4 regions of the Enterobacter ludwigii genome follow, and region 1 is predicted to be linked to each of the others. Evidence: predicted binding sites of a transcription regulator. Region 1 holds the regulator's gene; each other region holds the start of a gene.
The links. The regulator LexA, encoded in region 1, represses DNA repair genes until DNA is damaged. The targets are predictions, from matches to a motif close to TNCTGTATGTACATACAGNA.
Positions count from the first base shown of each region.

Region 2: rmuC (DNA recombination protein RmuC) is a predicted target of LexA. The motif match lies at 4,484-4,503, and genes of this name have one in related genera.
Region 3: BH714_RS04830 (DinI-like family protein) is a predicted target of LexA. The motif match lies at 3,488-3,507, and genes of this name have one in related genera.
Region 4: umuD (translesion error-prone DNA polymerase V autoproteolytic subunit) is a predicted target of LexA. The motif match lies at 3,697-3,716, and genes of this name have one in related genera.

Region 1 covers NZ_CP017279.1:4,057,190-4,063,140, reverse strand. Annotated here, with positions in the region: gene BH714_RS19065 (CsbD family protein) at 1-73, opposite strand, end outside; gene dinF (MATE family efflux transporter DinF) at 193-1,530, opposite strand; gene lexA (transcriptional repressor LexA) at 1,594-2,202, opposite strand; gene BH714_RS19050 (diacylglycerol kinase) at 2,311-2,679, opposite strand; gene plsB (glycerol-3-phosphate 1-O-acyltransferase PlsB) at 2,834-5,254, shown strand; gene ubiA (4-hydroxybenzoate octaprenyltransferase) at 5,319-5,951, opposite strand, start outside.
Region 2 covers NZ_CP017280.1:69,634-75,584, reverse strand. Annotated here, with positions in the region: gene ubiB (ubiquinone biosynthesis regulatory protein kinase UbiB) at 1-1,545, opposite strand, end outside; gene ubiJ (ubiquinone biosynthesis protein UbiJ) at 1,542-2,147, opposite strand; gene ubiE (bifunctional demethylmenaquinone methyltransferase/2-methoxy-6-polyprenyl-1,4-benzoquinol methylase UbiE) at 2,161-2,916, opposite strand; gene rmuC (DNA recombination protein RmuC) at 2,983-4,440, opposite strand; gene udp (uridine phosphorylase) at 4,578-5,339, opposite strand; gene BH714_RS23230 (dienelactone hydrolase family protein) at 5,595-5,951, shown strand, end outside.
Region 3 covers NZ_CP017279.1:1,019,785-1,025,735, reverse strand. Annotated here, with positions in the region: gene BH714_RS04850 (DUF968 domain-containing protein) at 1-101, opposite strand, end outside; gene BH714_RS04845 (RusA family crossover junction endodeoxyribonuclease) at 101-469, opposite strand; gene BH714_RS04840 (hypothetical protein) at 460-660, opposite strand; gene BH714_RS04835 (AAA family ATPase) at 994-2,886, shown strand; gene BH714_RS23460 (hypothetical protein) at 2,968-3,195, opposite strand; gene BH714_RS04830 (DinI-like family protein) at 3,220-3,468, opposite strand; gene BH714_RS04825 (DUF2513 domain-containing protein) at 3,659-4,087, opposite strand; gene BH714_RS04820 (hypothetical protein) at 4,221-4,532, opposite strand; gene BH714_RS04815 (PerC family transcriptional regulator) at 4,535-4,954, opposite strand; gene BH714_RS04810 (replication protein P) at 4,969-5,514, opposite strand; gene BH714_RS24260 (DnaT-like ssDNA-binding domain-containing protein) at 5,426-5,951, opposite strand, start outside.
Region 4 covers NZ_CP017279.1:1,278,386-1,284,336, reverse strand. Annotated here, with positions in the region: gene BH714_RS06145 (SDR family oxidoreductase) at 1-1,010, opposite strand, end outside; gene BH714_RS06140 (LysR family transcriptional regulator) at 1,108-1,989, shown strand; gene umuC (translesion error-prone DNA polymerase V subunit UmuC) at 1,997-3,259, opposite strand; gene umuD (translesion error-prone DNA polymerase V autoproteolytic subunit) at 3,243-3,677, opposite strand; gene BH714_RS06125 (aldo/keto reductase family oxidoreductase) at 3,911-4,777, opposite strand; gene tcp (methyl-accepting chemotaxis citrate transducer) at 4,922-5,951, shown strand, end outside.

The sequences.
Region 1 (5,951 bases):
TCAGCTTACCCCACTGTTCTTTCGCTTTACCTTTGAACTGCTTCCAGTTGCCGCCGATTTCGTCTTTATTCATAATCGTGTCCTCGTGTTAAGCGTCTGTATGTTTCGTCCGCTTCGTTCTTTTCTGCTGGACGTGATTATTATTGTAGTTAAGGATCCGGCAGTTGTTTTTATTTTCGGAATCTTTAACCGTCACGATATATCGTGGCGGGAAGGCAGCCAGGTGTTATTTCGCCAGTGACGATGCCAGATAAAGGCCAGCGACAGGCCACGTAACGCGAGGAAAACCGCCAGAGCCAGCCACAAACCGTGGTTGCCCAGATACGGCAGCGTCAGCAACGTCAGACCAAATCCCGCCGCAGCGACCGCCATGCTATTGCGCATCTCCGCACCTCGCGTCGCGCCAATAAACATGCCGTCCAGCAGATAACACCACACGCCCACCACCGGTAAGATTGCCTGCCAGAAGAGATAGTGACTCGCCAGTTCGCGCAGCGATGGGAGGGAGGTGAGTAAGGCAACGATCTGTTCACCCAGAAAGGCGTAAATGAGTGCAAACGCCAGCGCCACCAGGCCTGACTGACGACAGGCGGCCCGCCACACCTCGCGGAGCTGGCCGCTTTCGCGTGCACCATACGCTTGTCCGGAATGGGCTTCAACGGCATAGGCAAAGCCATCCAGCGCATACGCGGTAAAGGTGAGCAGCGTCATCAGGACCGCATTAACCGCGACGATCTCCGGCCCAAGTCGCGCCCCAAAGACCGTCAGCGCGCCAAAGCAGAGCTGAAGCAGTAACGAGCGCAGCATAATGTCGCGGTTAAGCGCCAGCAGCGTGCGGATATTACCGCGCCACGCGGTTTTGAGCATCGCAAGCGAGATACCGCGCAGGGCCAGCACGCGCCAGACCATCCACAGGCCGATGAAAAAGGTACCGTATTCTGCAATTGCCGTCGCCAGCGCGGCGCCCTGCACGTTCATATGCAGACCCATCACCAGCCAGACATCAAGCACGATGTTGAGAAGATTGCCTGCCACCAGCAGAATGACTGGCGCACGGGCATACTGCACGCCGAGTAACCAGCCAAGCAGAACCAGGTTCGCCAGTGATGCAGGCGCGCTGAGCCAGCGAATTTCAAGGAAGCGCCGCGCCTGCTCAAGTACCGCCTCGCTACCGCCAACGACATGCAGCGCCAGATCAATCAGTGGCGTGCGCAACACCACGATCAGCGCACCCGCGCCCAGGGCAAGGATCAAGGGTTGTACCAGCGCTCGCGCCAGACGCAACGGATCTTTTGCGCCGTACGCCTGAGCCGTAAGCCCGGTGGTACTCATACGCAAAAAGAGCAGCAGCATAAAAAGGAAGCTGGTTGCCGTCGCGCCGATCGCGACGCCGCCCAGATAAACGGGGGAATCCAGATGACCAATAACAGCCGTGTCTACCAGTCCCAGCAGAGGGACGGTGATATTGGAAAAAATCATTGGCAGTGCAAGACGCCACAATGCCTTATCTGATGTCGTCAGCAGTGACATGAAAAATACCGGCAGTGGAGATTGAATCAGGCTACGGCAGGTCCGTAGCCTGTTATGACATGATTACAGCCATTCACCGTTGCGGATAACCCCAACAGCCAGCCCTTCAATAGAGAAGTTATGTTCGCGGAGATCCACCACAATCGGGGAGAACTCGTTGTTTTCAGGCAGTAACTGGACGGTGTTACCCTGCTTTTTCAGACGCTTAACGGTAACTTCATCGTCAATACGCGCGACCACAACTTGCCCGTTGCGCACGTCCTGGGTTTTATGAACTGCGAGCAGATCGCCGTCCAGAATACCGATATCTTTCATCGACATGCCGCTGACGCGCAGCAGGAAATCTGCGCTCGGTTTAAACATGCCCGGGTCAACCTGGTAGTGACCTTCAATATGCTGTTGTGCCAGCAAAGGTTCACCTGCCGCGACACGGCCCACCAGCGGAATGCCTGTCTCTTCTTCCACCAGCAGACGGATGCCACGCGAAGCGCCCGATACAATCTCAATGACGCCTTTACGCGCCAGCGCTTTCAGGTGTTCTTCGGCAGCATTCGGAGAACGGAAACCCAGACGCTGAGCGATCTCCGCACGCGTGGGTGGCATACCCGTCTGGCCGATATGATCCCGGATGAGATCAAACACCTCTTGCTGCCTGGTCGTTAACGCTTTCATTCCGCCCCCTGGGTGTATATACAGTTATGCTGTGAGTATATACAGTCAAAGGCGATTTTGGAACCAAAAACTGCACAAAAAACCAGGGACTTAATTATTTCTCGAGGCTTATCGGAAATGTGACCAAAGCAGCGTGACCCAGGTGATGACCGCAGTGATAATCGCCAGCAATACGGCAGCAGACCCCATGTCTTTCGCCCGGCCGGAGAGCTCATGGAAATCAGAGCCGATACGGTCCACCACGGCCTCAATAGCGCTATTGAGAATTTCCACTATCATCACCAACAGCACGGAGCCGATCAACAAAACGCGGGTAATCGCATCAACATCAAGGAAACAGGCGATAATCACCGCGATGATAGCGGCGACGCCCTCCTGGCGAAACGCGGCTTCATTGACCCACGCGGCACGGAAACCTTTCCATGAATAGCCGGCGGCTTTGATGATTCGGGTTAACCCAGTGGTATTATTGGCCATTAAAAGAACCTTTTAATTAAAATAGCGTCAGTAACAGTAGGCGCAGCGTGTTTCGCTGCTGCCTGAAGTATGACGGGTAACAACAGAAATTTTGCGCGCTTTCTGTTATCCTTGCGCCGCAATTGCATTATTAACCAGAGGCTTTACATCGTTTATGTCCGGCTGGCCACGAATTTACTACAAATTACTTAATTTACCATTAAGCGTCCTGGTAAAAAGCAAGTCTATCCCAGCGGAACCCGCGCTGGAATTGGGGCTCGATACGTCACGCCCAATTATGTACGTTTTGCCTTATAACTCGAAGGCAGACCTACTGACGCTTCGCGCCCAGTGTCTGGCGCATGATTTACCTGACCCGCTTGAACCCCTCGAAGTCGACGGCACTCTGCTGCCGCGCTATGTGTTCATTCACGGCGGGCCGCGCGTGTTTACCTATTACACGCCAAAGGAAGAGTCCATCAAGCTTTTCCACGACTATCTCGACCTGCACCGCAGCAATCCGGGTCTGGATGTGCAGATGGTGCCGGTATCGGTGATGTTTGGTCGCCGCCCGGGCAGAGAGAAAGGTGAAGAGAACCCACCGCTGCGCATGCTTAACGGCATTCAGAAATTCTTCGCGGTCTCCTGGCTGGGACGTGACAGCTTCGTGCGTTTCTCCCCGTCCGTTTCGCTGCGCCGTATGGCGGACGAACACGGCACCGACAAGATTATCGCGCAGAAACTGGCGCGCGTGGCGCGTATGCACTTCGCCCGTCAGCGTCTGGCTGCCGTCGGCCCGCGTCTTCCTGCACGTCAGGACCTGTTCAACAAGCTGCTGGCCTCCAAAGCGATTGCCAGGGCCGTTGAAGACGAAGCGCGCAGCAAAAAGATTTCCCATGAGAAAGCACAGCAGAACGCTATTGCACTGATGGAAGAGATTGCCGCGAACTTCTCTTACGAGATGATTCGTCTTTCCGATCGTATTCTGGGCTTTACGTGGAACCGCCTCTATCAGGGAATCAACGTTCATAACGCCGAGCGCGTACGCCAGCTGGCCCATGATGGCCATGAGATTGTCTATGTCCCCTGCCACCGCAGCCACATGGACTATCTGCTCCTCTCCTATGTGCTCTATCACCAGGGTCTGGTACCGCCGCACATCGCTGCCGGCATTAACCTGAACTTCTGGCCAGCCGGCCCGATTTTCCGCCGCCTGGGGGCGTTCTTTATCCGTCGTACCTTTAAGGGCAACAAGCTCTACTCCACCGTATTCCGTGAATATCTTGGCGAGCTGTTCAGCCGCGGTTATTCCGTTGAATACTTCGTGGAAGGGGGGCGCTCCCGTACCGGTCGTCTGCTCGATCCTAAAACCGGCACGCTGTCGATGACCATTCAGGCGATGCTGCGCGGGGGAACCCGCCCGATCACCCTGGTACCCATCTACATTGGCTACGAACACGTGATGGAAGTGGGCACCTACGCCAAAGAGCTGCGCGGTGCGACCAAAGAGAAAGAAAGCCTGCCGCAGATGCTGCGCGGCCTGAGCAAGTTACGCAACCTTGGCCAGGGCTACGTCAACTTTGGCGAGCCGATGCCGCTGATGACCTATCTGAACAACCATGTTCCGGAGTGGCGCGAGTCTATCGATCCTATCGAAGCGATTCGCCCGGCCTGGCTGACGCCTACGGTCAACAGCATCGCCTCTGAACTGATGGTGCGTATTAACAACGCCGGTGCGGCAAACGCCATGAACCTGTGCTGTACGGCGCTTCTGGCCTCTCGTCAGCGTTCACTGACCCGTGAACAGCTTACGGAGCAGCTGGATTGCTATCTGGATATGATGCGCAACGTGCCGTACTCGGTGGATTCGACCGTACCGGTAAGCACGGCAAGCGAGCTTATCGAGCATGCCCTGCAGATGAACAAGTTTGAAGTCGAAAAGGACACCATCGGCGACATCATCATTCTCCCGCGCGAGCAGGCGGTGCTGATGACTTACTATCGCAACAACATCGCGCATATGCTGATGCTGCCCTCGCTCATGGCGGCCATCATCACCCAGCATCGTCGCATCTCGCGTCAGGAGCTGTTGCGTCATGTTGAAACGCTCTATCCAATGCTGAAAGCGGAGCTGTTCCTGCGCTGGGACAAGGACGAACTGGCGACTGAGCTGGATAAACTGACCGAAGAGCTGCGTCGTCAGGGGCTGATTACCGTCACGAATGACGAGCTGCATATCAATCCGTCACGGTCCCGTACCCTGCAACTGCTGGCGGCGGGCGCGCGTGAAACGCTGCAGCGCTACGCCATCACCTTCTGGTTGCTGAGCGCGAATCCGTCCATTAACCGCGGTACGCTCGAGAAAGAGAGCCGGACGCTGGCACAGCGCCTGTCTGTTCTGCACGGGATTAACGCCCCGGAATTCTTCGACAAAGCGGTCTTCAGCTCTCTGGTGCTGACGCTGCGTGATGAAGGGTTTATCAGTGATACGGGCGATGCCGAGCCGGAAGAGACGCTGAAGGTGTACCAGATGCTGGCCGAACTGATCACGTCTGATGTGCGTTTAACGATTGAAAGTGCGACGCAAGGCGAGTGAAGCGTGCAGCGGTCTGATGACCTGCGATGAAAACAAAAACGGCAGCCTTCTGGCTGCCGTTTTTTTACGAAAAGTAGCTCATCGCCAGCCCTAAAAACAGCACCAGACCGACATAGTTGTTATTCATAAACGCCTTGAAGCAGGCTTCACGCTCCCGTTTCGCAATCAGCTTCTGCTGGTAGACAAACAGCATTCCCGCCACCAGCACGGCCCAGTAAAACGCCCAGTTGAGCCCGTTCAGGTAACCCATCGTCACCATCAACGCCAGCACCGCAACCTGCAGGATACCGATGATCAGCTTGTCATGACGTCCGAAGAGGATCGCCGTCGATTTAATGCCAATCTTCAGGTCATCGTCGCGGTCTACCATCGCGTATTGCGTGTCGTATGCGACGGCCCAGAGAATGTTCGCCAGGAACATCAGCCAGCAGCTTAACGGGACGGACTCACTCACCGCCGCAAACGCCATCGGGATCGACCAGCCAAACGCCGCGCCCAGCACCACCTGAGGCAGGTGGGTGTAGCGCTTCATGAACGGATAAACCCAGGCCAGAGCCAGGGCCGCGACTGAAAGCAGAATGGTCATGGTGTTCAGGGTTAACACCAGCAGGAAAGAGAGCAGCACCAGTACGATAAACAGCGTACGGGCCTCTTTTTCGGTCACTTGCCCGCTGGGCAACGGACGATGGGCCGTACG
Region 2 (5,951 bases), on a different replicon from region 1:
CAGCGTACCACTCAGCAGCAGCGTTGCTCCAATGCCAAAGAGATAGCGCGACTGCCCCTGTCGAACACGGCTGGACTGAAGCTCGCGGGCGATTTTATCCATGCTGTGCTGAAGGTTCTTGCTCTGACGCAAACTGTCGTAAATCAGTTCAGGAATATCAGGCATTTTTTCTATCCAGAACGGGCCTTTCTCTTTAATAGAGCGCACCAGCGCCGGAATGCCCACCTGATCCTTAATCCAGGATTCAAGGAAAGGTTTCGCAGTCTTCCATAAGTCTAACTGAGGATAGAGCTGTCGACCTACACCTTCAACGTAAAGTAATGTTTTCTGGAGTAAAACTAACTGTGGCTGCACTTCCATGTTGAAGCGGCGTGCCGTGTTAAACAGGTTCAGCAATACGTGTCCGAAGGAAATTTCTGCCAGCGGCTTTTCAAAAATCGGCTCGCAGACGGTACGGATAGCAAACTCAAATTCTTCGACGTTGGTGTCCGGCGGAACCCAGCCAGAATCAACGTGCAGCTCGGCCACCTTGCGGTAATCACGGTTAAAGAAGGCGATGAAGTTCTCAGCGAGATAGCGCTTATCTTCTTTGTTCAGCGAGCCCACAATACCGCAGTCAATACCGATATATTTCGGGTCTTCCGGGTGCTCATAACTGACGAAGATATTCCCCGGGTGCATGTCCGCGTGGAAAAAGCTGTCGCGGAATACCTGGGTAAAGAAGACCTGTACACCACGCTCGGCCAGCAGCTTCATGTTGGTTCCCTGCTTTTCCAGGGCTGCAACATCCGAGACCGGAATACCGTAAATCCGCTCCATTACCATCATGTTCTGGCTGCAGTAGTCCGAATACACTTCAGGCACATAGAGCATCGGGCTGTTTTCAAAGTTCCGGCGCAGCTGGATGGCATTTGCCGATTCACGCAGCAGGTTTAATTCATCAATCAGCGTTTTTTCATACTCCCGCACAACTTCCATTGGGCGCAGACGGCGTCCGTCGGGGAGCAGGCGCGGAACCCAGCGTGCAAGCCGATAGATAAGCTTCATGTCCGCTCGGATTACCGGCAGGATGTCCGGGCGGATCACTTTGATAACCACCTCTTTGCCGTTCTCTTTCAGACGGGCTGTATGCACCTGGGCGATAGAGGCTGAAGCAAGAGGTTCTATTTCGAAATCGTCAAACCAGGTCTCGACAGGAATATTGCCCATCGCCTCTTCGATCTGTTTTTTCGCTCTCACACCGTCAAACGGTGCAACGCGGTCCTGCAGCAGTGCCAGTTCATCGGCAATCTGCGGCGGGAAAAGATCGCGGCGAGTCGAGAGCATTTGCCCGAATTTAATCCATACCGGGCCCAGCTCCTGGAGCGCCAGGCGAAGACGTTCACCCAGCGGCTGATCTTTATGACGATTAGGCATCCAGAACAACATCCGCCGCCAGATGCGAAGCAGCAGCGTGATACGCATTTTGGGGATAAGCTCGTCGAGCCCGTAACTCAAAAAGGTGTGGACGATAAAATAGAGGCGCCGAATTTCACCAGGCGTCATTTGCCCTCCAGTTTTTCCAGCCGTTTGGTTAAGGCATCCACCGCGCGTTCAACCGCTGCGGTCTCTTCCGCAAACCATGCAACTTCAAGCGCGCCAGGGGCCATACGCCACTCTTCAGTCAGCACTTCCGCCGCATAGCGTTGCTGTCGTTGCAGACTCTTGCGAAGAAAAGACGTACCGCCATGAATGGCTTTACCGATCCCTTCGGCAGCAATGTCGCCAATGAAAGGCGCAAGCAGCTCCGCCGGGTCAAACTCGGCCAGATCGCTGAGCGCAACGAAATTCTGTACGACCTGAATGTCGCCTTCCACTTCCAGCTCACCGCTGCGGATAAGCGTCGTAAGCTGCTGACGGTCACGTAATTTTGGCAGCACGCTCATGTGCGTAATCACGGAGCAGTCGGCTTCACCTTCCCACTCACCCAGAACGTCAAGCTGGCGTTCACTGAAAACCAGCACAAGCGGCGTCGAGAACTCTTTCAGAACAACTCGCAGCACCTTGCCGTTAAGCCGCTGACGTGCGGCTTTTAGCGCCGGTGCGCGGTAAAGAAAGGCATTCAGGACATTCTCGATGCCTGCGGTGACAAAGGGTTTAAAGGGCACGGGAAACCTCCACTCAGAACTTATAACCGCGATGCAGCGCGACGACACCTGCCGTCATGTTGAAATACTCAACGTTCTCGAATTCCGCATCCTGCATCATGGCCTTTAAGGTGTCCTGATCCGGGTGCATACGGATAGATTCCGCCAGGTACCGATAGCTTTCCGCGTCGTTTGCCACCAGCTCACCAATGCGCGGCAGCACATGGAATGAGTATGCGTCGTAAGCTTTGCTTAACGGCTCAAGAATCGGTTTGGAGAATTCGAGCACCAGCAGGCGTCCACCCGGCTTTAACACGCGGTACATGGAGCGCAGCGCTTTTTCTTTATCGGTGACGTTACGCAGGCCGAAGGAGATAGTGATGCAGTCAAAGGTATTATCCGGGAAAGGCAGCGCTTCGGCGTTCGCCTGCACATACTCGACATTACCTACCACGCCGATGTTACGCAGCTTCTCACGTCCCATTTTGAGCATTGAGTCGTTAATATCTGCCAGAACAACGCGACCAGTTTCGCCCACCAGACGGGAGAATTTTGCTGTCAAATCGCCTGTACCGCCGGCTAAATCCAGTACCGTTTGTCCACGACGCACACCGCTACAGTCGATGGTGAAGCGCTTCCACAAGCGATGAATGCCGAACGACATCAAGTCATTCATCACATCGTACTTCGCCGCCACGGAATGAAATACGTGGGCCACCATATCAGCTTTCTGCGCTTTGGCGACAGTCTGAAAGCCAAAGTGCGTCGTGTCTTGTGAATCGTCAACCATCTCAGAGCCTGCTTATCAGTAAAATGTTCGTGAAGTGTAACAGATTGGGCGCGTTTGCCCTACGTTTCAACCTTCGCGAAAGAAACGTGCCGGACGCTCGTCTGACGTTAAATCTGTCGCTAACGTATTGTCTTCACTGTTTGTCTTTTGTTCGCCAGCGCCTTCGCGCAGGCGAAACTCTTCATCCTGGGCGGTGGCCTGCTCAACTAATTCCGGATTAATCTCGCGCTTCACCTCCACACCCAGGGAACGAAACGCTTCGGCCTGCGCCAGTAAGTTGCCACGCCCGGAAGAGAGTTTTTTCATCGCCTGGCGATAGTTATCCTGGGCGCGGTCAAGGCTTTGCCCGACCGAGGACATATCATCCACAAAGAGGCGCATTTTGTCGTAAAGCTTGCTGGCGCGATCGGCAATCTGCTGCGCATTACGGCTCTGATGTTCATAGCGCCACAGGTTGGCAATGGTGCGCAATGCCACCAGCAGCGTGGTGGGGCTCACCAGCATAATGTTATTTTTTAGGGCTTCGGTAATCAGTTCAGGCTGTCTGTCGAGCGCCAGCAAGAACGCGGGTTCAACCGGAATAAACATCAGGACGTAATCCAGTGAGCGCAGGCCGGGTAACTGCTGGTAGTCTTTTCTGCCCAGCAGACGAATGTGGTTACGCACGGAGGCGATGTGCTCCTGCAGCGCCGACTCGCGGGTGTAGTCATCTTCCGCATTGAAATAGCGCTCATAAGCCACCAGCGTCATTTTGGCGTCTATCACCACATCTTTGCCCTGCGGCAGCCGCACAATCACATCAGGCTGCATACGCGAGCGGGCATCGTTCTCGATACTCACCTGCGTTTCGTATTCATACCCTTCCCGCAGGCCAGAGGCCTCCAGCACGCGGGTCAGCACCACTTCCCCCCAGTTGCCCTGGGTTTTGTTATCGCCCTTCAGCGCACGGGTCAGGTTGACCGCTTCCTGCGCCATTTGCGCATTCAGCTGCTGAAGATTGCGAATTTCATGCGCCAGCGTGTGCCGCTCGCGAGCCTCCTGGCCAAAGCTGTCCTGTACCTGACGACGAAAGCCGTCCAGCTGTTCACGCAGGGGCGTCAGCAAGCTATTCAGGCTTTGGCGGTTTTGTTCGTCTACGCGGCGGTTGCTGTGTTCAAAAATGCGGTTCGCGAGATTCTCGAACTGCTCGCTGAGGCGTTGCTCGCTGTTCATCATCTGGCGGATTTTATCTTCCGCATGCAGCTGGGTGGATTCGAGGCGGGTAGTCACTTCGCGGAGATCGGCCTCCAGCGAGGTGTTGATATCGCGAAGATTGCGCAGCTCGTTGTTGAGCAGTTCGCATTCGTCACGCCAGTGTTCGCTCAGCGCAACCTGCTGTTTTGCTGCGCTTAAATCGGCGACTATCTCTTCGCGCTCGGCCAGCTGATCGGCCTTTTGTTGCGCGTGCTGGTAGCTGGAAATCAGCCAGCCTGCCCCCACGCCCACCAGCGCAATCACTGCATAAATCAGGATTGAGATATCCACAATGCCCCCTGCATCAACGTATTACCTGCACAAAATAGAATTGTGCTGTATAAACGTCCAGTTTGAAAGGGTTTTCCTGCGAGGCGCTACGCAAAAAAAAGGCCGAACGGGTCGGCCTTTTTTCGTATAAGAAGGGATTAGATCAGGCGACGCGCCGCTTCAACCACGATTTTCACCGCATGACTTTCGGTCTGCTTCATGGTTTCCGCGTTCGGGATCTCCTGCTGGGTACGGTTGACGATAACGCCCGCCACCATACCGGCACGCAGACCCTGGCTTGCGCACATGGTCAGCAAGGTTGCAGATTCCATTTCGTAGTTCATTACGCCCATAGACTGCCACTCTTCCATAGAACCTTTGAAGCGGCTTACCACGCGGCCGGAGAAGGTGTCATAACGCTCCTGGCCTGGGTAGAAGGTATCAGAAGAGGCGGTCACGCCTACGTGGGTGGTTGCGCCAACGGATTTCGCGGCTTCAACCAGTGCGGTGGTGCATTCGAAATCCGCCACCGCCGGGAATTCCATAGGGGCAAAGTGCAGACTCGCGCCGTCCAGACGCACGGAAGCGGTTGTCACCAGCACGTCGCCAACGTTGATATGCGGCTGAATAGCACCGGTAGTCCCGATACGCAGAAAAGTACGAATGCCCAGCTGCGCCAGCTCTTCAACAGCAATTGAGGTGGACGGGCCACCGATACCGGTAGAACAGACGATCACCGCTTTGCCATCCAGCTCAGCGCGCCAGGTGGTGAATTCACGATGGGCAGCAAGCTTAACCGGCTTATCCATCAGCGCGGCGATCTTTTCCACACGCTCAGGATCGCCCGGGACGATAGCCAGCGTAGCCCCTTGTAAATCGTTTTTAGTGAGGCCGAGATGAAAAACATCAGACTTAGACATAGGTGACTCCTCTGTGGGTCGGTTAGTCAGAAGAAGTAAAAAGGTACTTTACAGAAGCAGTAAGCAGAATTACGTGACACATCTCACCATGAATGAAAATGATTGCAGTAAATTTCCATGAAATAGTGATTCACATCACATTAACAAGTTATATCGTCAGGTGCTGCACAAAAGATAGACCGTTTCAGGCACTGTGAATTGTTAACCTGGTGACTATATTTACCTTTGCGCTAACTCATTGGTACGGAGAATGCCATGACTGAAAAAACCGGTTTTGCACCTGCAGCGGCCCCTCATGCATCAACCATCGTCTCAACACCTGAAGAGGCCATTACGGCAGGTGAGACCTCCATCCCCTCACAGGGGGAGAATATGCCTGCTTACCACGCGCGGCCAAAATCGGCCGACGGCCCGCTGCCCATCGTGATTGTGGTTCAGGAAATTTTCGGCGTTCACGAACATATTCGCGACCTTTGCCGCCGTCTGGCGCTGGAAGGTTATCTGGCCGTTGCGCCAGAGCTCTATTTCCGTCAGGGCGATCCGAACGACTACAGTGATATACCGACACTGTTCAGCAACCTGGTCAGCAAAGTGCCGGATGCACAGGTACTG
Region 3 (5,951 bases), 1.8 Mb from region 1:
AGGATTCTGCCTGCTGTGAATAACTCCATCAGCTCCCTGCCCGGCTTCAACAGCACGACACCAAGTTCTCTCGCAATCACAGGTTGAAGAAGCGCACGCATCACTCGCTCTCCCTGATAATGATCTGCCCGTTCTCGCCCCAGAGCTTTGTTATCCTTGAATCCCAGATATGTGTGTCGTCTTCGAAGAGTGCATCCATCAAAGACTTCATCAGGTTATCAAGATCGGGTTTACCCTGATGGGGCTTCCCGTTCATCTCTGCGCGCTTTTTCTTGCTCCAGCTCCTCGGCATTGGAAGAACGAAGGTAACGTGTGAATTCGAGTCGGGCATGCAAATGCCCAGGAGCCGAACGTGATCGCAAAAGGCCCGATAACGCATAACTTCAGGGCGCTTCTTCCATTTGTCGGCACGCGTCATGCGTGGCTTACCCATCGGGAGGATGTTGTAGACTGTCACGATCACCCCCATGCCCGGGAACGCATACTTTGCGCTGTCTTAGCTGAGGATTTTTGCTGAGGTAGTAATGCGCTGACTATCCAAAAACGAGGGTCAATATCGAGACTTTTCTCGACGGGGACGCCTTTAGACTTATAGCGCGCCACCAGCTCATTGGCTTCTTCGGTTGTCAGCCCGGTATGAGTGAACCAACTTTTCTTCATGCCGCCTCCTGAAGGAGTGACATCAAAAGAAAATTGCTGGCCCTTTGAAGGGTCAGTAAGGATTTATTCTTGTTTGGTGTTTGCGCCATGGTATCTCTCCAGTGGCGCAGCAGGTATAGGGTGTTCAAGCCTATGACTGGAATATAACACAACTAGTAAGGGACGTTACCCTCTCCCAGCATAAATGTGTTAAAAACTAATAAGAAAAGCTCTAATAAATGACCCTATTTCGCCTTAAACACACAAAACTTCATGGACGGTAAGTTGCCAACAATTTATAGTTTGGATTCATCTTGAAACGTTCATTAATAATGATGATATTGGATTATTAGCATGCAAATAATTTCATTTAAAGTATCACAATTTCGTTCTATCTCTGGTGAAATAACCACTGATGGGCTAAATGGCATAACTATTGTTGGTAAAAACAATAGTGGAAAATCTAACCTACTACATGCAATGAGGGTTTTTTTTGAAGGAAAATATAAAAGTCACTTATATAATTACGACAGTGATATCCCCGATAATCTAAAATCAGGTCAAACAAGCTTTGCTGTTAAATTTCTATTTGAAGATAATGAACTAAATGACGTATCAGACCATTTAATAGATCAAGATGACTCAGATGATGAAGATGATAGTTTAATTGAAGAAAACACTTCAGAAAACAGCTTATCGCTTGATAAGCCTGATATTGAAATCGCTGATGAACAAGAATTAAATCAACCACAAAGGGGAAGAAGAACATTAAGTTTACGAGATAGATACCTGCAATTATTTGATATGATTGAAGACTCTAGGCTATCAACACCACAAAATGAAGTAACCGTTCACTTAACAATAACAAATAAAAATAATTTCTATTATAGCGTTTTTAAAGGATATAAAAGAAAGCAAGACATTACATCTAGCAAATATACTTCTAAGGAACGAATCTTTGTTGATAAACTCCTAAAGTCATTTGGCTGTATATATATCCCATCTTCTAAAAGCATTGAAGACATTTACAATACGCTTCTAGAACCTTACATTAGAACTGAAGTATCATCAGCAATTGCTCCATCTATCGAACTCATTAAAGCAAAATTATCTGAAATATCTCAAGAAATCACCACCGAGATGGTAAACAGTGGAATTCATGATTGTCAATTATATATAAAACCACCAAAAGAAATAGATTCGCTTTTTGGTAATTTCAGTTTGCAGATGAAAGACACTGTAGAAAATACTTTATCTAGCAAAGGAACAGGGATACAATGCCTTTCATTATTCTCTGCTTTCAAATCAATTTCTAAAAAGAAACTTGAAAAAGGGATTCAAACAATTTGGATGATTGAGGAACCTGAGTCATTTCTACATCCTTCGCTTGGTGTTTCTTGCTCAAAGATAATTGAATCATTACAATTAGTAGCATATGTTGTTACCACAACACATGCCCTGTCATTTGTAAGCAATGACGTAACCAAAATTATTGAATTGGTAAAAGAAAACGGTGTAACAAAGGACAAGAAACATCTTAAAAAATTTGACGCGGTTTCGAGCATACGTGAAAATTTGGGCGTTAAATTTTCTGACTTCTTCAATCTTTCTGGTGCAGCTATATTCGTTGAAGGAATTACAGACAAATTATATATATCACAAATCCTCAAGATTTTATCTGTAGATGATTATGCTCAAAATTGGCCACTATTGAGATCTGCTCAGATAGAAGAGTTTGGTGGAGTTTCAGCCTTAGGAGGTTTTCTAAGAGGGTGTTATAAGTTCTTATACGATCAAGCACAAATTGTAACTATATTTGATGGTGATGACGCTGGCATCAAAGAAAGAAAAGCGCTGCAAGGTTTCTTTGGAAACCAAGGTATTAGATTTGAAGCAAATAAAGATTACGTTTCTATTAGAAGTGGGCATTCGATTGAGGGTTTATTTCCTGACTCATTTATAACCTCACTGATGCAGGATCATCCATCCTGGTTCGTTGGCCAGGGGCTATCTGTTGATGCTGCTGGGGTTGTAGAGTCATTTAGTTTAGTTGATACAAAGAAAACCAATGCCTACAACTATCTAATCGAAAAATGTAAATCTACACCTATCCAATCATGGGTCGAACGTTGGGAAATTGCATTCAATGCGATAGAATCAGCGCTGGCTGTTAAAGAAGTTGAACTTCATAGTAAATCGTTTAAAACTCATACTGAAGATTCATTACAAGAAACAGCAATGAGCTAAAACTCGTATTCAAGTAGTAATCGAGAGCATGAGATGACATGATTAACATGGCGTCTCATGCTTGTTAATATCTAATCAATGCTATTGCCGTTTTGAACAGTAACCCGCTTTTTCCAGCATTTCATTAAAGAGTGTTGGTGTACCTACAATCTCATCCCCCTTTAGCGGTATGAAAGATACTTCATCGCCCCGCCTGTACATCAAAGCGCGATCACATTCTGGAAATGAGGGCAGTCGTGCAACGATAACCCCATCGTGGCATCTGATGACCGCGTAACCTTTGCTCGGTAATTCTTCTTTTTGTTTCACCAATCCCCCCTCCACACTGGAAAGTTATTGCATGCTGTCTTTATAAAACCACTCGTCAGCGCTCTCCCAGGTTTCCTGCAGGATTTCTTCAAAACGCTTTTTTTCCGTATTTTCTCCGCCAACAATGTTTAACCCGTCAGAACCGGCCCGGCGAACGACCAGTTTGCAGTCGGTGTAGCTCTGAGTGATTCGCTTCAGAAGCTCCTGCTCAAGTGCCGGAATAGCAACGTCGGGTAGCTTTTTGGTTCGGTCGATGGTGACTTCGATTTTCATAACTTCCCTTTCGAAGATTTACTGGATAAATAAACAGTATACTCATCTGAGAAAATGATCAATCCTTTAAAAGCACTTTTTGCGAAGGCTACTGCTATGTTTCTTAGAGTATTTTTTCCCATTGGTGAGAAAACGCCCGCACGCAGCGGGCTTAGGGATATATCAAATTTTTGAGGTTACGAGGATTTCTTCACTCAATGTCTAGGCCAATCAGGTCTTTTACTTTCTTCTTGGCAAAACCCATCGCCAGTGATTTTGATAGGCCCATTAGTGTGCTTATTCCTTCATCTTTAAAATTTGTTTTTATGGTTTGCCATACCTCTTTCTGACGCAGGTCAGCGATAAAATCATGCCCTCTTGCCGTCAGCCTGAGCGGAGTATCAAGCCAGTAATAGCTAACCCCTTCTCCCAAAGATCTGGACATCTCGTGCCCAAACCCAGATTTCCCATCAGTCCTAACAATCAGCCCATTGTCATAAAGCAAACGCATATGGAAAATAAAATCCGAGTCGTCTTGGTGAAACCCTGATTCACCAAGCTCACTTAGCATTGTGTCAGGGCCTTGAGTTTCCTCGAAAGCTATTAGTAAATCCTTGAGGTATTGATGGTTTATTTTCATAACTTTCTCCGTGACATGTCACAGTCTTTTATATCACCAATTTAGTTTCGTGCCATCCTCGCATCTCCGGCAATTTTTGTGTAAGTTGCGGCTTCCCTTAACGCGCGTTTGTCGATGTTGCTAAATAAATCGCTCATACTCGCGCGCTCCCGAAAATTTTGTGAATCATATAGCCTTGCCAGTTCTGGCGGCAAACTTCGGTGATACCGGACTTCTTGCGAATCACCGGTAATGGCTTAATGCATGTTTCCCCGCCTGGCTGCATCACGTACACCGGGTGGTGTCGCTGACCGATGTTCTTCACGGCACCAGCAGAAACGAGATGCTCCAGCAGGCGACAGGCCTTTTTGCTGTCGCAGCTCAGCAACTGGCGAACTTGCCGCGGGGTGATCTCGCCACCGTGCTGAATAGTGCGAATGAGTGTCCAGAGGTTTTTGCTTGCCATAGTCATACCCTCCCCGCCTGGCGCAGACAGTCTTTACGGCGCTTGGCAATACGGGCTACTTCAACAGCGCTACCGGCGATACCAAACATGTCCGAATATACTGCTGCTGCTCTTCGCCAAAGCCCCTTCTCCTCCAGCTCCTTCGCTTTCTGCTCGGCAGCCTGCATCCTGAGCGGATCACTTTTTTCAACCATGCACGGGAGGATTACGTCTGGAATTTCTGCGTGCGGTACCGCCCGGTATGTGTACTGAACGCTGTCACGTGAGCGAATAATCACGCCTTCGTCACTGAGTTCGCGCAGCAGCCTTCCGGCTGTACCTCCAGCCATGTCCAGCGCTTCGGAAACATCGCCAACGGTGCAGTTCGGTCGGTAGCGCACAAATACCGCCACCTGCTCTTTTTGTGTTAATGCTTTGGTCATTGGTCAATACTCGATTAGTTGGTTAAACCTGCCGCTTTGAGGCGTTGGTATTCTTCCATCAGTAGCTGTGCCGGAGTTGGCCCTGCCGGATGCTGCGGTGCAGCTAGCTGTCGACGGATTGGTGGAACTGAAAGCCCGTTGCTTACGTGCTTCGTCCATTTGATTAATAATTTCTCTGCCAGTTTTTTAAGTTCCCCCTCGGTCATCTGACGCTCAATACCAGTTCTGCGCATTTCTATGCAGATGTGATACAGCACCGGCTGCGGCCACGGATATTTGTCGCTACCCGAAAAACGATACGACTCGTTACGCCAGCGACGGTATTCACTCATCACCCGGTCAGATGTCAGCCCGAACGGATTGGCACCACTCTCTGAAGTCAGCGAAACGAACTCAGCAAGATCCGGGGGCCATGTATTTCCTACTGCGCAACGGTCCATGCATTGCCGACAAACCAGTTTGATCTGGCCCTCAGTCATCGAACCTATCTGAGCTATCCACAGGGCCGTGGGTTCTGCCCCATTCTTCTGCGTCCAGCGGTTCGAGAAGATTTCCCCCATCACCTGCCATAGCCGCCACGCCGTCTCCGTCGCCATCAAGTCCGTTCCGGCGTCGCCACTCTGCGTGTGCTGATTGTATTTGCTGAACAGCTCGGGATGCTGCTGGCTGTGGTCTAACTGATGCATTCTCGTTACCTCCCGTTTGTGGTGCTTTCAGAACCTTTGCGCGATCCAGGTGGCGAGCGAACTTCTGCTCCCACTGAATTTGATGAAACACTTTCCCTTCGGCTTGCCAGTAAGCGATGAAACTGCTCAGCTCGGCTTCGATATTTATGCCTGCCTTGAGCGGCATGCCCCACAGGTTTGCCTGTCGTGCAAAGTCGGCTGTTGGCTTCCAGTCTTTAAACATCAGGAATTTGCCGAATGGCTGCTGTTGCCCAATTCCGATACCTGGCTGATCCGGATAATCAGGAATAACAGGTTCGACCAGTTCTCTA
Region 4 (5,951 bases), 2.1 Mb from region 1:
AACATCTCATCGGTTGCATGCATTCGCGTGAACCCTGACCGGCGGAGCTTACTGCCGTCGCCAAACATGTCGTAATTCCAGCTAAAGACAAAATCGGCAAAATGCCCGTCGTTTAGCTGCAAAATATCCGCCTCCACCAAGCGATCCCCGGCAATGTCGCGCCATAACGCACGATAGTCCTTAAACAGCTGATGGAATGACAATCTGACCGGCGGCGCAGAGTCCAGTTCAAACCAGCGTGCGATGCGCGGCCACAGCTCGCTCCAGCGCCAGATGTCCCCATTATTCACGTTGAAAGCCTGGTTGTTAGCCCTACGTGATGTGGCTGCCCACAGCGTTGCCTCCGCCAGCAATTCGGCGTCAGTATGATCAACAATGCTGTGCCAGGTCTGTTCCGAACCGGGAAAACGCAGAGGTAAACCCAGAGCCTTACACAGGGACGCATACAGCGCGATGCTCAGTGCAAGGTTCATGGTATTGCCTGGCACCGAACTGCCCACCACGCCTGGCCTGATGGCATTCCAGTGCCAGCATTTTCCCCGCTGAAAATCACGGAGCCACGCGAGCTGAGCGGCGTTAAATTCTGCCCCGGGTACGCCCGGATCGCTTTCGCGTGCCGGGGTTTTGAACGGTCCCAGGTGCGCACCATACACTTTGTATCCCTGCATCAGGCTTACCGTCTGCAAAGGCGCCGTTTTTTCAATATTGCTGACCAGGTTGCGCAACATCGTGACGTTCGGTTCAACCATTTCCGTCCAGCTCCCGGCATTCATCCAGGCGCTGTAAAAAATATGGGTGATCTCGCCAGCGGCTTGCAAAGCCCTGGCGCTATCCTCTGCATCCAGTAAATCAACGTTGATCAGCGAAATAGCATCAGGATGGGATAAGGCATGGCGGCTCAGGCCAATCACCTGCCATTTATTGTCCAGGAGCGTTTTGACGAGCTGTCTGCCTACGATCCCGCTGGCGCCAGCGACCAGCGCGACGTTTTGTGGCTGCATCTTATTCACGGTGTTTCTCCAGTTAGGGTGACAGACACAGTGTGATATATTATTTTTTCCCTACATATCCCCTGAATTCGATGGCACTTATAAGAAAAAACATTAAATGAACAATAAGCTCAACGCCATTTCCACCTTTCTGCGCGTCGCAGAAGCGGGTTCCTTTTCGGCAGCCGCTCGCCAGAGCGGAATGAAGCAGTCTGCCGTCAGCCAGCAGATTGCCGCCCTGGAACAGGAGCTCGGGGTGGTATTACTGCATCGGACAACGCGAATGATGAAGCTCACCGAGCAGGGTGAACGTTATCGCCGTGATATGCAGCTTTTGCTGGATGCCATGCAGGAAGCAGAGAGACGGTTGAACCCTGCCGATCATCAGTTTCAGGGCAGCGTCCATGTTCAGTTGCCAAGCGGTCTGGGGCAGATCGTTTTGCCCCCTCTGCTGGCGCTTCAGCGCCTGCATCCGGCGTTGCACCTGACGCTGTCCCTGGATGACCGCATCGCCGACCTGGTGAGCGAAGGGGTGGATGTCGCGCTACGCCTTAGCGCTGAACCTCCACAATCGCATGCGGCACGTCTGCTGATGCGGATTGAAACCGCGCTGTTCGCTGCTCCCGGCTTTCAGGCGGTACACTCCGTCAGCGAACTGGCGGCACATCCCCATGTGCGATTTAGCGGCATTCCGCGGGATGCGCCTCTACGGTTGATCGCCGGTGAGGAAACAATTGACGTGAAAGTGCATACCGTTTTTCGTGCCAACACCAGTGACGCCCTGTTACAGGCGCTGGAGTCAGGCATCGGGATTGGCGGTATGCAGTTGCCGCTTGCGGCAAAGGCGTTGCAAGCCGGCACGCTGGTGCCGGTATTACCGGCCTGGCGGTTACCTGACCGGTATCTCTATGCCGTCTACCCCGACGCCCGCTTTATCCCACAACGCGTCAGAAGCGTGATACAGGTGATCGAACAAATCCTGCCGTCGCTTGCCAAATAACCGGCGCCTACTTCGCTACCGGCAAATCCGCGTACCGCGTCGTATAAGCCGGTGACAACATCTCGCGCTTCATCGCCCAGGATTTCTCAATCCCCTGCCCGGCAAACCATATCTTCCCTTTCCCGGAATGATTCACGCTGTCGATCAGCGCCATCAGCGCCGCGCTGTTGGCGCGCAAACGGTTATCGTCAAATAAATTCAGCTGGGCGACGCCGCTACTGAAAAAGTCCGCCAGCATCACCCCCGCTTTCATGTAGCGATAGCCGTCAAGCCATATGCGCCCCAGCGCATCGGTGGCGGCACGGATGATATCGCGCGAGTCATTGGTGGGCGTCATCAGGGTGACAGACGCCTGATTGCCGTAATAAACCTCGTTGTCCGCATGCGGGCTGGTACGCAAAAACACGCTGATAAAGCGACAATATTGATGCTCGCTGCGCAGCTTTTCCGCAGCCCGTTCAGCGTAGGCGCAAATGGCCTGGTGCATCTCCTCATATTGCGTAATACGGTGTCCAAACGAGCGGCTACAGATAATCTGCTGCTTCGTGGGCGTGAACTCTTCCAGATCAAGACAGGGCTCGCCGCGCAGCTCGCGTGCCGTGCGCTCCAGGACAACGTTAAAATGTTTGCGGATGACCCACGAGGAAGCTTGTGCCAGATCCAGCGCCGTGGTGACGCCCATCGCATTAAGTTTTTTGGTAATGCGCCGCCCGACGCCCCACACCTCCTCTACCGGTACGCGCGCCAGCAGTTTACGTTGCCGCTCGCGATCCGATAAATCCACTACGCCTCCCGTGCTGCTCCACCGCTTTGCCGCATAGTTGGCCAGCTTCGCCAGCGTTTTCGTGGGGGCAATGCCTACGCCAACGGTTAATCCCGTATTTTTAAACACCTGCGTGCGCATATGATGACCAAACGCCTCCAGCGCCATGCAGTTGCTGATGCCAGCAACGTTCACAAACGCCTCATCAATGGAGTAAATCTCTATGGCCGGGGCGAAGTCGGTCAGCGTCTGCATCACCCGGCTGCTGAGATCGGCATAAAGCGCATAGTTCGAGCTAAAGACGTAAACCCGCGCGGGAAAGCGCTTCTCTTTGAATTTGAAATACGGCTCGCCCATTTTTATATCGAACTGCTTTGCCTCCCGCGACAGCGAAATAATGCAGCCGTCGTTATTGGAGACCACCACCACGGGTTTGCCCCGCAGATCGGGCCGAAACACCGTCTCGCAGGAGGCATAAAAGCTGTTCACATCAACCAGCGCGAACATGTTTATGCGTTTTGAGTGTGTGGGTGACAACACCGAAGATCTGCAGTTCCTCTTCGGACTGAAACGTGATCGGCTGATAGCGAACGTTATGCGGCACTAACCTCAGGATCGGGCGGGTCTGCAGCTCTTTGACCGTAAACTCACCCGCGACGGATGCCACCACAATATCCCCGTGCACGGCGTTTAACGAACGATCGACGACCAGCAGATCGCCATCGCCGATCCCAACGCCGATCATCGAGTCTCCGCTCACCTTCACAAAGTAGGTCGCGCTGGGATGCCTGACGGCCAGGCGGTTAAGATCGAGACGATCCTCCACATAATCCTGCGCCGGGCTTGGAAAACCACACGCTACGCGTTCTACAAATAACGGTAATTCAAGGGGTTGCTTTGGATAATAAGAAAAGAGAGTGTCCATAAATGCCTTTCTCGCCAGATACTGTATATAAATACAGTATTACGAATTATGGACAAGGATCAAGGTCCTTTACGGGGGTTACCCCAAACGCATTGAAGTGTGAGCGGATTTAATTCAGCCGTATCCTGCGCATCGGCGAAAGAATAGCCAGATAACGCCTGCGGCAGCGACATTCAGGTTTCAAGAGGGACAAAAAAGCCCAAAGCACTGCTTTGGGCTTATGCCTGTCTGGCTTAATCCGCCAGCGAATCGAGCGTTTCCAGCGCGTCAGCCGGGAGCACCAGCTCCGCCGCCGCAAGATTTTGTCGCAGATGCGCCACGGAGGAGGTGCCGGGGATCAACAGGATGTTCGGCGAGCGTTGCAGCAACCACGCCAGCGCGACCTGCATTGCCGTTACGCCCAGCGAATCAGCGACCGCCTGCAGCCCGGATGATTGCAGGGGTGTAAAACCGCCCAGCGGGAAGAACGGCACATACGCAATCCCCTGCTGCGCCAGCGAATCCACCAGCGCATCATCGCCACGGTTCACGATGTTGTACATGTTCTGCACACACACCACCTGCACCATCTTCTGCGCTTCCGCAACCTGGGTGGCCGTGACGTTGCTCAGGCCAATATGGCGCACCAAACCTTGCTGTTGTAACTCGGCCAGCGTGGCGAGAGGTTCAGCAATTGAGCCTTCTGCTGGCCCGTGTGCGCTGAACATGATGCGCAGATTAACCACATCCAGCACATCCAGCTGCAGATTACGCAGGTTGTCATGTACCGCCTGCGTCAGTTCCTGCGCGGAGAAGGCCGGCAGCCAGGAGGCATCACTGCCGCGACGGGCACCGATCTTGGTGACGAGCGTCAGATCGTCGCGGTACGGATGAAGCGCCTCGCGGATCAGCTGGTTGGTGATATGCGGCCCGTAAAAATCGCTGGTATCAATGTGATTCACCCCAGCAGCCACCGCTTCGCGGAGCACATCCAGCGCGGCATTTTTGTCCTTTGGAGGACCAAACACGCCCGGCCCGGCAAGCTGCATCGCGCCATAGCCAAGCCGTTTAACCGTCCGCGACCCAAGTGCGTACGTCCCGCTTTTATCAATGCTGCTCATGTCGACCTTCCTCATAAAAATGATCCGGATTTACAACGAGTTCCTTAACAGACCCCGTAGTTAAGCGCGAGTTAAATTAAAGTTTAATTTCTCTACGACGATAGTATTTGTGTAACCCTGCATCTTCTCTAACGGACGACCGCTATGCTGAAAAATCTGCACGTGATTACCGGTATTATCTTTGCTCTCACCATATTCTGTCTGTTGCAAGTTGTCACGGGAGGGTTGTTCTACTCTGCCGTCAGCAACGACCGCCATAACTTCCAGAACTCCGGGGTGCTCAATGCCCAGCAGGAGAGCCTGAGCGACAGCGTGAACACGCTGATCAAAACGCGCGTCACCGTCACCCGCGTGGCGATCCGCTACCTGAAAAACCAGCGCGACCCGGCGTCCCTTGCGGCGATCAACAAACTGCTTGGCACCGCAGCTGATTCTCTGGCTAAAGCTGAAGCCTATAACAAAGAGTGGCAGAAAATGCCGCAGGTTAACGGCCAGAACGCGGCATTAACCGACGAAATGCAGAAATCATGGAGCCAGATGCATGAAGTGATGCGTCTCTCCATTGCGTATCTGCGTGCCGACAACTACCAGGCCTATGGCGATCTGGATGCCCAACAGGCCCAGGACGATATGGAAGGGGTTTATAACCGCTGGCGCGCCGAAAACAACACCCTGCTGAAAGCCGCAACCGAAGAGAACCTGAGCAGCTTTACCCAGATGCAATGGACGCTGGCAGCGATCTTCCTGGCCGTTATCGCGGTGCTGGTGGTGATCTGGCAGGGTTTACAACACCTGCTGTTAAAACCGCTCCACATGATTATGAACCATATTCGCGCCATTGCGGGCGGCGATCTGACGCAGGATATCGCCCTGTCTGGCCGCAATGAGATGGGCCAGCTGGCGGCGGGTCTGCATGAGATGCAGCAGTCGCTGGTGACCACCGTCAGCGCCGTGCGTGGTAGCACCGACTCCATTTACACAGGCGCAGGTGAAATAGCCGCCGGAAGCAACGATCTGTCTGCCCGCACCGAGCAACAGGCGGCTTCGCTGGAGGAGACAGCAGCCAGCATGGAAGAGCTGACCGCAACGGTTAAACAGAACTCCGACAACGCCCGTCAGGCTACGCTACTGGCGAAGAACGCTTCAGAAACGGCGGCCCGTGGCGGTCACGTGG